3 regions of the Amycolatopsis sp. NPDC028719 genome follow, and region 3 is predicted to be linked to each of the others. Evidence: riboswitches for the same ligand, from Rfam matches in the RefSeq annotation. Region 3 holds a riboswitch; each other region holds the start of a gene.
The links. A riboswitch is a leader RNA that binds a small molecule or an ion and turns the genes downstream of it on or off. The one in region 3 is predicted to bind S-adenosylmethionine.

Region 1: it holds a riboswitch for S-adenosylmethionine, as region 3 does, so the genes downstream of both, ACZ4TR_RS06980 (methionine ABC transporter ATP-binding protein) here and ACZ4TR_RS15255 (aminotransferase class V-fold PLP-dependent enzyme) in region 3, are expected to answer to the same signal.
Region 2: it holds a riboswitch for S-adenosylmethionine, as region 3 does, so the genes downstream of both, thrC (threonine synthase) here and ACZ4TR_RS15255 (aminotransferase class V-fold PLP-dependent enzyme) in region 3, are expected to answer to the same signal.

Annotation. Positions count from the first base shown of each region.
Region 1 is NZ_JBVHUL010000001.1:1,403,130-1,406,377, forward strand. Features, by position in the region: gene ACZ4TR_RS06970 (transglycosylase family protein) at 1-636, shown strand, start outside; gene rsmA (16S rRNA (adenine(1518)-N(6)/adenine(1519)-N(6))-dimethyltransferase RsmA) at 818-1,654, shown strand; SAM riboswitch class I at 1,792-1,882, shown strand; gene ACZ4TR_RS06980 (methionine ABC transporter ATP-binding protein) at 2,091-3,104, shown strand; gene ACZ4TR_RS06985 (4-(cytidine 5'-diphospho)-2-C-methyl-D-erythritol kinase) at 3,220-3,248, shown strand, end outside.
Region 2 is NZ_JBVHUL010000003.1:781,802-785,049, reverse strand. Features, by position in the region: gene ACZ4TR_RS17235 (ComEC/Rec2 family competence protein) at 1-170, shown strand, start outside; gene thrC (threonine synthase) at 205-1,470, opposite strand; SAM riboswitch class I at 1,484-1,617, opposite strand; gene holA (DNA polymerase III subunit delta) at 1,754-2,734, shown strand; gene rpsT (30S ribosomal protein S20) at 2,791-3,051, opposite strand.
Region 3 is NZ_JBVHUL010000003.1:295,992-299,239, forward strand. Features, by position in the region: gene ACZ4TR_RS15255 (aminotransferase class V-fold PLP-dependent enzyme) at 1-1,324, opposite strand, end outside; SAM riboswitch class IV at 1,362-1,476, opposite strand; gene ACZ4TR_RS15260 (M23 family metallopeptidase) at 1,558-2,211, opposite strand; gene ACZ4TR_RS15265 (potassium/proton antiporter) at 2,353-3,248, opposite strand, start outside.

The DNA of each region.
Region 1 (3,248 bases), on a different contig from region 3:
CCGAAGCAGGTGAAGACGACCGCGGTCACGACGAAGGAGTTCCTGGGCGAGTACAAGCTCACCCTGGGCCCGGAGGACCAGGCCGAGGGCGGGCTGGACGTCAAGCTGACCGACGGCGCCGAGGTGCACATCAGCCGCACCGGCGTCTCGACGGTCGTCCAGAAGGAGAGCATCGACCCGCCCGAGCAGCGCGTCGACGACCCGGACCTCGCCAAGGGCAAGACCTCGGTCGAGGACCCGGGCACCCCCGGTGAAAAGGAAGTGACCTACAAGGTCACGCAGAAGAACGGCAAAGAGGTCGGCCGGGAGAGCATCTCCGAGAAGGTCATCACCCAGCCGAAGCCGAAGATCGTCCACGTCGGCACCAAGCAGGCCCCGACGCCGGCCATCGGCGACGGTTCCTCGTGGGATCGCATCGCGCAGTGCGAGTCGGGTGGCAACTGGGCCATCAACACGGGCAACGGCTACTACGGCGGCCTCCAGTTCGACAAGCGCACGTGGGACGCCTACGGCGGCGACGAGTACGCGAACCTCCCGAACCAGGCTTCGCGCGAGCAGCAGATCGCGGTCGCGGAGAAGGTCCGCGACGCCCGCGGCGGCTACAGTGCCTGGCCGGTCTGCGGCAAGAAGGCCTGACGCTCCTTTCGAAACGGCCCCCGTCCCTCGTGGACGGGGGCCGTTTCGTGTTCGCAAGGAGGCATCACGCGTGACCCGAGGGGCATCACCCGTGATTGAGGGGGCATCACCCGCGATGCCCCTTCGGACACGCGTGATGCCTGCCCAATCACGCGAGAAGCCCCATCGGTAGGCTCGTCCGGTGGTTGAACTGCTGGGACCTGCCGAGATCCGGGGGCTGGCGGCCGAGCTGGACGTGCGGCCGACCAAGAAGCTCGGGCAGAACTTCGTGCACGATCCCAACACCGTCCGCCGGATCGTCGAGCTGGCGAACGTGGGCCCGGACGACGTCGTCCTCGAGGTCGGGCCCGGGCTCGGGTCGCTGACCCTCGGGCTGCTCGCCACCGGCGCGCGCGTCGTCGCCGTCGAGATCGATCCCAAGCTCGCCGAACGGCTGCCCGAGACCGTCGCCGACCGGGGGCCCGAGGTCGCCGGCCGGCTCCAGGTCGTCACGGCCGACGCGCTGCGCGTCACCAAAGAGGAGCTGCCCGAGCCGACCGCGCTCGTCGCCAACCTGCCCTACAACGTCGCCGTCCCGGTCGTGCTGCATCTGCTCGCCGAGGTGCCGTCCCTGAGGTCCGGTCTCGTCATGGTCCAGACGGAGGTCGCCGAGCGGATGGCGGCCGGCCCCGGCAGCCGGATCTACGGCGTGCCGAGCGTCAAGCTCGCCTGGTACGGCCCGGCGCGCAAGGTCGCCGCCGTGCCGCGCTCGGTGTTCTGGCCGGTGCCGAACGTCGACTCCGCGCTCGTCGCCTTCGAACGCGGTGACACTCCGGCGTCGGACGACCGCGATCGGCTCTTCGGTCTCGTCGACGCCGCCTTCTCACAACGCAGGAAGACGCTCCGCGCCGCGCTCGCGGGCTGGGCGGGCTCGGCCGAGCGGGCCGGGGAACTGCTCACGGCCGCCGGGATCGACCCGAAGACCCGGGGCGAGCAGCTCGACGTGCACGACTTCGCCCGGTTGGCTGCTGTCCGTTAGCACGTCCACAGTGGAAGTCAACGCGGTCGGGCGAAAATACGCCTCTTGCCGTGCGATCCCGCGATTCGGACACCTCCACTCGTGTGATCTGGGCCAACGGGCTTGCTTTAGCTCCTCGGGATCGGTTTTACTCAGTACGTCCATCCCGAGCGACTGAGAGACCTGGCTCGCCGAAGTCGCAGCAACCACCCCCCACGGGGCAGGTGCTACCGCCAGGACCGATGGAGGCCGTTTCCGATGAAGAGGGTTGCTCGCCCCCTGCTCCTGACCAAGCGTCGCGTCGTCGACGAAGGCCGCCGCTCCGTGACCGCATGTCGGCGCTCCCACTGAGCTTGCCCGACCCGTCACACCTCTTCTTCATGCACCGTCCATAGAGGACGGATACTCGCTTGCGGCCGGACGCGCATCTCTGCGCGCCCCGTTTTCTGGAGCCTTCGTGATCACCGTCGAAAACCTGTCCAAAACCTTTGCCACCAACGGAAATTCGGTCGTCGCCCTGCGCGACGTGAGCGTCGACGTTCAGGCCGGCTCGCTCTTCGGCGTGGTCGGCCCGGCCGGGTCCGGCAAGTCCGTCCTCGCCCGGTGCATCGCGCTCCAGGAGCGGCCCGACCGCGGCGTCGTCCGCCTCGACGGCCTCAACACCGGCACCCTCGACGGCCGCCGCCTGCGCGAGATCCGCCGCCAGCTGGGTGTCGTCTCGACGAAGCCGGAGCTGATCGCCGAGCGCACGATCGCCGGCAACATCGCCTCCCCGCTCGAGCAGCTCGGTGTCGACGGCCCGCAGCGCCGCAGCCGGGTCGGCTCGCTGCTCGACCTCGTCGGCCTGACGCAGCGCGCCACGCAGCGTCCCGGCGAGCTGACCGAGGGTCAGCTCCGCCGCGTCGCGGTCGCGAAGGCGCTGGCGGCGGCGCCCGCGGTGCTGCTCGCCGACGACCCGACCGCCGGCATCGACCCGGAGGAGGCCGGCGCGGTGCTCACCGTGCTCGACCGCGCCCGCGCCGAGCTGGGCACCACCGTCGTGATCACGACGCCGGACGCCGGCGTGGTCCGCCGGGTCTGCGACGACGTCGCGGTGCTCGAAGACGGCACGGTCATCGAGCGCGGCACCGTCCTCGACCTGGTCTCGAACCCGGCCAGCCGCACCGCGCAGGCGCTGCTGCCGGCCATCGAGACCACCCGCGCGCAGTCGGCGCGCTACGACCGCTCGGTCGACGTCGTGCTGGTCGGCTTCGCTTCGGTCGGTGCGCTGCTGCCCGAGGCCGCGGGCCGCTTCGACGTCGAGTTCGCCACCATCGGCGGCGGCCTGACCCGGATCGGCGACACCCCGGTCGGCCGGTTCCGCCTCGGCGTCCGCGGCGAGCGGGCCGACGCGGCGCTGGCGTGGGTCGCCGAGCGCGGCGGCCACGTGACGCACACCGCGCGCGGCCCCCAGGGTGTCGCGGCAGCCTGACCCGAGCGCCCCAATGTGGCCTTCGGTGCGTTCAACGCACCGAAGGCCGCCTTGGGTGCGTTGAACGCAACCAAGGCCACATTGGGGCGTTTTCGCGGGCACGTAGGCTGGTCGGGTGCTCGCCGTAGTTCCGCCCCCAGTCAC
Region 2 (3,248 bases), 490 kb from region 3:
GCGCGGGCAACACCTACGGCCACCCGAACAAGTCCACAATGGACAGTCTGACGGCGCTCGGTGCCCTGGTCACCCGGACCGACCTCGACGGCGACACCGCGGTGGTCGGCGACCCGGCGGGCCCGGCGGTGGCACGGCGGGGCGAGCCGCGTGGCCCGCCCCGCCGCTGAAGCCGGGGCGGGCGGAACCCGCCCCGGCCGGACGTCAGTAGCCGAGCGCCTCGTTCACGGCCTTGGCCGACGGCGGCACGGTCGCCTTGGGGCCGATGTGGTTCTCGACCGCGTCGAGGGTCTTGAGGCCGTCGCCGGTGATCAGGAGCACCGTCTCGGCGTCCGGGTCCAGCTTGCCGGTCTCGACCAGCTTCTTCGCCGTCGCGACGGTGACCCCGCCCGCGGTCTCGGTGAAGATGCCTTCGGTGCGGGCCAGCAGCCGGATGCCCTCGACGACCTCTTCGTCGGTGACGTCCTCGATCGCGCCGCCGGTGCGGTTGACGATGTCGAGCACGTAGGGGCCGTCGGCCGGGTTGCCGATCGCCAGCGATTTGGCGATCGTGTCCGGCTTCACCGGCTGGACGACGTCCAGGCCGGCGCGGAACGCGGCCGAGACCGGCGAGCAGCCGGTGGCCTGGGCGCCGAACACCTTGTACGGGCTGGCGTCCACGAGACCGAGCTGGCCCAGCTCGCGGAAACCCTTGTCCACCTTGGTCAGCTGCGAACCGGAGGCGATCGGCACGACGATCTGCGGCGGGATGCGCCAGCCCAGCTGCTCGGCGACCTCGAAGGCCAGCGTCTTCGAGCCTTCCGAGTAGTACGGCCGGACGTTCACGTTCACGAACGCCCACTTCGGGTGCTCACCGGCGAGTTCGGTGGCGAGGCGGTTGACGTCGTCGTAGTTGCCGTCGACGGCGATGAGGTCGCCGTCGTAGACCGCGGTGGTGAGGATCTTGGCGCGCTCGAGGGTCTTCGGGATCAGCACGACCGACCGCCAGCCCGCGCGGGCCGCGGCGGCGGCCGTCGCGTTGGCCAGGTTGCCGGTCGACGGACAGGCGAGCACCTCGAACCCGAACTCGCGGGCCGCGGCCAGCGCGACGGCGACGACGCGGTCCTTGAACGAGTGCGTCGGGTTGCCGGTGTCGTCCTTGACCCACACCCGCTTGAGGCCGAGCTCCTTGGCGAGGCGGTCGGCGCGGATGAGCCGGGTCGCGCCGGGCTCGGTGTTCGGGATCTCTTCGACGTTGGACGGAACCGGGAGGAGCTTCTTGTAGCGCCAGATGTTCTTGGGGCCGGCCTCGATGTCTTCACGGCGGACGCGGCCGAAGTCGTAGGCGACCTCGAGCGGCGAGAAATCCTCGGCGGAGACGAACTCCGGGGCGAGCGGCTGCCGGTGGCCCTCTTCCTTCGACACCAGTTCGACGGCGGGACCGAGATCCGGGGTCTTCGTGGTGGAGGTCGTTCCGAGGGTGGCGGTCATCGCGAGGTTCCTTTCCTCATCTGCCCCGCCGAAGCGGGCCGGAATTGGCACCGTGGTCGTCAGCTACCCCGCGATCGCGGGATGACAGGCTGTACGCCGGTTGCCGGGGCTTCGTCGGGCCGTTCCCTCTGCCCCTCTGGATGAGCGGTATTCAGTTGTCGGCGCGCGCCGTTCAGCGCGCCGCCTCGCTGACACCGTACGACATGGCGCTCGCGCCGTGCCATGCCGGCCGCTCGACATCACCGGAGCGGGCGCACGGCACCGCGAGTGAGAGGATTCCCCCGTGACCGCCCAAGCCACCGCCCCGGCCCCGCTCCACTTGGTCCTGGGTGAGGAAGAACTGCTGATCGAGCGCGCCGTGCGCGAGGCGCTCACCGCGTCCCGCGCGATCGACGCCACGGCCGAGCTGACCCGGGTCCGGGTGTCGGATCTCACAGCCCCCGAGCTGGCCGAACTCGTCAGCCCGTCGCTGTTCAGCGAAGGCCGCGTGATCGTCCTGGAGTCGGCACAGGACATCTCGCAGGAGCTGGCCGACGCCGTGACGTCCTACCTGAAGGACCCGGCGGACGGGATCGTCCTGGTCGTCGTGCACACCGGCGGTGGCCGCAGCAAGGCGGGCAAGACGCTGCCGGCGGTGCTGAAGAAGGCCGGCGCCGAAATCACCGAGTGCCCGAAGCTGACCAAGCCGGCCGAGCGCGAGCAGTTCGTGCGGCACGAGGTGCGCCGGGTGGGCGGCAAGATCGATGCGGCCGGGGTCGCCGCGCTTCTCGAGGCCGTGGGCTCCGACCTGCGGGAACTCTCCTCGGCGGCGACGCAGCTGGTGGCGGACGCCGGCGGGACCGTCGACGCGGACGCGGTCCACCGCTACCACCGCGGCCGGGCCGACGTCACCGGGTTCGCGGTGGCGGAGAAGGCGGTCAGCGGCGACCGCTCGGCGGCGCTGGAGTCGCTGCGCTGGGCGATGCAGCTGGGCGTCCCGCACGTGTTGGTCGCGGACGCACTGGCCGACGCGGTCCGCACGATCGCCCGGGTCTCGGGCGCGGGCCGGGGCAACCCGAACCAGCTGGCGGGCGAGCTGGGCATGCCGCCGTGGAAGATCCGCAAGGCGCAGGGCCAGGTCCGGGGCTGGAACCAGGACGGCCTGGCGACGGCGATGCGCGTGGTGGCGAGGCTGAACGCCGAGGTCAAGGGCGTGGCGGCAGACCCGGGTTACGCGCTGGAGCGCGCGGTCCTGCAGGTGGCGGCCGCCAAGGGCGACCGCTGACCCGGACATGAAGAAAGCCCCGGCCGAAGCCGGGGCTTTCCCAGAAATCAACCAGCTCAGAGCGCGTTGACGCGCTTCGCCAGCGCCGACTTCTTGTTGGCGGCCTGGTTGGCGTGGATGACGCCCTTCGAGACGGCCTTGTCCAGCTTCTGGGCGGCGTCGCGCTGCAGCTCGGCGGCCTTGGCCTTGTCGCCGGCCTCGGCGGCCTCGCGGACCTTGCGGATCGCGGTCTTCACCGAGGACCGGATCGCCTGGTTGCGCTGACGCGCCTTCTCGTTCGTCGTGATGCGCTTGATCTGCGACTTGATGTTGGCCATAGGGCAACTCCTGTTTCACTCGGTGAGATTCGCCGCCGCGCTGAATTGGCCCCACTCGCGAAGAGCGGGCTTCCTCCATGACGGAATGCCGCACGGGCAGCGAGCGACAACTCTAACAGCCCAGCTCGGACGGCCCGCGACCGCGTCCGGCGAACACCGATCACCCGGAGTACGGTCGAAGACGGTAGTGCCTAGGG
Region 3 (3,248 bases):
AGCGGCCCTCCACCTTCGTGTACTCCCAGCGGGCTCCGCGCGCGACGATCTGGCGCAGCGCCAGCACGACGCGGTCGACGTGCTCTTCGGTGCTGCCCAAGCCGAGGCTGACGCGGATCGCCTGCTGTCCGTCGCCGCCGGCGATGCCGATCAGGCGCTTGGCCGCGATGTGCGCGCAGAACGCGCCGTCGCGGACGCCGATGCCGTACTCGGCCGACAGCACCGCCGCCACCCAGCCCGGGTCGAAGCCGTCGAGGATGAAGCTGAGCGTGCCGACGCGGTCGACCGGTGCGTCGAACAGCCGCAGCTCGGCGCAGCCCGGGATGCCCTCGAGTCCCTTGCGCAGCCGGGTGAGCAGGGCCTGCTCGTGCGCCACGACGGCGTCCCAGTTCTCGCTGAGCGTCTCGCACGCGACGCCGAGCGCGTACACGCCGACGGTGTTGGGCGAGCCGGCTTCGTGGCGCTCGGGGCCCGTGTTCCAGACGACCGCGTCCTCGGTGACGAGCTTGGTCGCGCCGCCACCGGCGAGGTACGGCTTGGCGGCGCGCAGCCAGTCGGCGCGGCCGATCAGCGCACCCGCACCGAAGGGCGCGTACAGCTTGTGGCCGGACAATGCGACGTAGTCGACGTCCAGGTCCTTGATCGAGATCCGGCGGTGCGGGGCGAGCTGGGCGGCGTCGAGCGCGATGCGAGCGCCGTGTTTCCTCGCCACGGCGGCGATCTCCGCCACCGGCAGGAGCTCACCGGTCACGTTGGACGCCCCCGTGACGACCACCAGACGCGGCCCCTGCGGGGAATCCGTGAGCGCTTCGTCCACAGCGGACACTGCCGCGAGGCGGGTGCGCGGGGTCGGGATCCGCCGGACGTTCGGGCCCTGCCACGGCAGCAGTGCGGCGTGGTGCTCGGTGTCGAAGACGACCACCGTCGTGTGCCGGGGCAGGCTGCGGGCGAGCAGGGTGAACGAGTCGGTGGTGTTGCGGGTGAAGACGACGGTGTCGGTGCGGCGGGCGCCGACGAAGCGGCGCAGGACGTCGCGAGTGCGCTCGTAAAGGCGGGTCGAGACCTGCGACGCGAAGCCCGCGCCGCGGTGGACACTGGCGTACCAGGGCAGGAACTCGTCGACCTTCGTGCGGACGGCGTCGAGGCAGGGGGCGCTCGCGGCGTGGTCGAGGTTGGCGTACCCGATGGTTTCGCCGGTCACGAGCGGGACCCGCAGTGCGGCACCGGCGACCGTCGGAATGCTTTGCGGGGCAAGGGTTTCGAGAGTGGCGGCAAGGTCGGCCGGGGTGGTGGTCGTGCTGGTGCGGTCGATGGCGAGAGTCATCGGTGCCTCCTCGGCGGTCCGGGGGACCCTGGCGAGGGGCCCGCGCTTGCCCGTCGCACGGCGCGACCGGCCCGGTCTTCACCCGGGGCACCCCACCGCGGCAGGAGGGTTGCCGGCCAGCAAGCCGGGGCTTCGCGCTGGCACTCATGACCTGAGCCCGAAGGTAACCGAGAACGCCGCCGGCGGCCAACCCCCGCCTCACATTCTGAGACGCCGCTCACACACCGTGAAGACTAGAGCTTCGCGCGGAAGTGTCCCGGCAGCCGCGTCACGGCGTGGTCGGCGAGGTGCGTCGCCGTGCCGGTGTACTGCCCGGCTCCGGCAGTGAAGCGCCAGCCGCCGATGGTCTTCCCGTCGACCGGCTCGCCACTGGCCGCCGCGACCGTCGTCGAGACCTCGGCGAACGACTTGCCGTCCCAGTTCGCCGCCGGGGCGTCCGGCAGGGTCCAGAGGGTGAAGTGCACGTGGGCGCCGGTGCTGCTGCCGCCGCACGGCAGCGCGTTGCCGGTCGAGCCGAGTTCGGCCCCGGCCTCGACGTGCTCACCGTCGGTGACCTCGATGGCCTCCAGGTGGTAGTACCCGGTGCGCCAGCCGCCGTCGTGGTCGATGGTCACCCAGTCCCCGCCCGCGCAGTGCTGAAGGTGGACAGTGCCGGCCAGCGGCGCCCGCACGACCTTGTCGGCCGGGCTGAAATCGATCGCGTTCTTGACACCGGTGCTGCCGTCGTCGGAGTGGATGCCGGCCGAGTACACCTGCTGGCCGGCCTCGAACGGCAGGGCGAGCGCCGGGAAGGGGCCGACCTCCGCGGCCGCGTCCGGGACGCCGGCCAGCCCGGTCGTCACGACGATCGCCGCGACCAGACTCGCGCCACGCACGGGAAGTTTCATCACCCTGCGTACTCCTTTGGCTCGTCATTCACCCATTCGAACTAGAGAATGGAGCGCACAGTAAGCCAAAAGAGGGAACGAAGGGAAGATCGTGTGAGATTTAGTGAGGAACGCCGGACGACCCGAGAAAGCCGGAACCCGCTAGCGGCCCGACTCGCCCTTCCAGCGGGCCAAGCGACCAGCCCGGTCCACCGCGCGGAGCCGGCGCTCGACGGTGTCGCGGACCCCGCTCGTCGTGACGACCAGCAACTGGTCGTGCTCCTGGAGCCGGCTGGTCTTCTGCGGCGTGAAGCCGGCGCCTTCGCGCACGACCAGGCTGACCGTCGCGCCGACCGGCAGCCGCAGCTCGGACAGGTACACGCCGTGCAGCTTCGACCCGGGCTGGATGCGGACCTGCAGCAGTTCGGCGCCCAGCTCGTCCAGCGGCGCGGAGTCGACATCGATCTCGTGCGCCTCGGACTTCTTCGCGAGGCCCAGCCACCGCCCGAGCGGCCCCAGCGTCGCGCCCTGAAGCAACGTCAGCACGATGACCAGCACGAACACCGCGTCGACCAGCCGTTGCGCGCCCGGCAGCCCCTGGGACAGCGGGATCATCGCGAGCACGATCGGCACCGCGCCGCGGAGCCCGGCCCAGGACAGGAACGCCTGTTCCCGCCACGGCAGCCGGAACGGCAGCATCGCCAGCACGACCGAGATCGGCCGGGCCAGCAGCAGCACCACACCCCCCGCCACCAGGCCCGGCACCACCGCCTCGAGCAGCCGGCTCGGCGAGGCGAACAGGCCGAGCAGCACGAACAGCCCGATCTGCGCCAGCCAGCCGAGCCCTTCGGCGAACGACAGCGTGTCCGAGCGGTGCGGCAGCCGCGAATTGCCGAGCACCAGCGCGGCGACGTAGGTGGCGAGCAGCCCGGACGCGTGCAGCAGCTGCCCGGACGAGTACGCCACGACGCACACCGCGACCGTGGCGAGCGGGTAGAGCCCGGTCGCCGGCAGCGCGGCCCGGCGCAGCGCGATCCCGCCGAGCCAGCCGAAGCCGA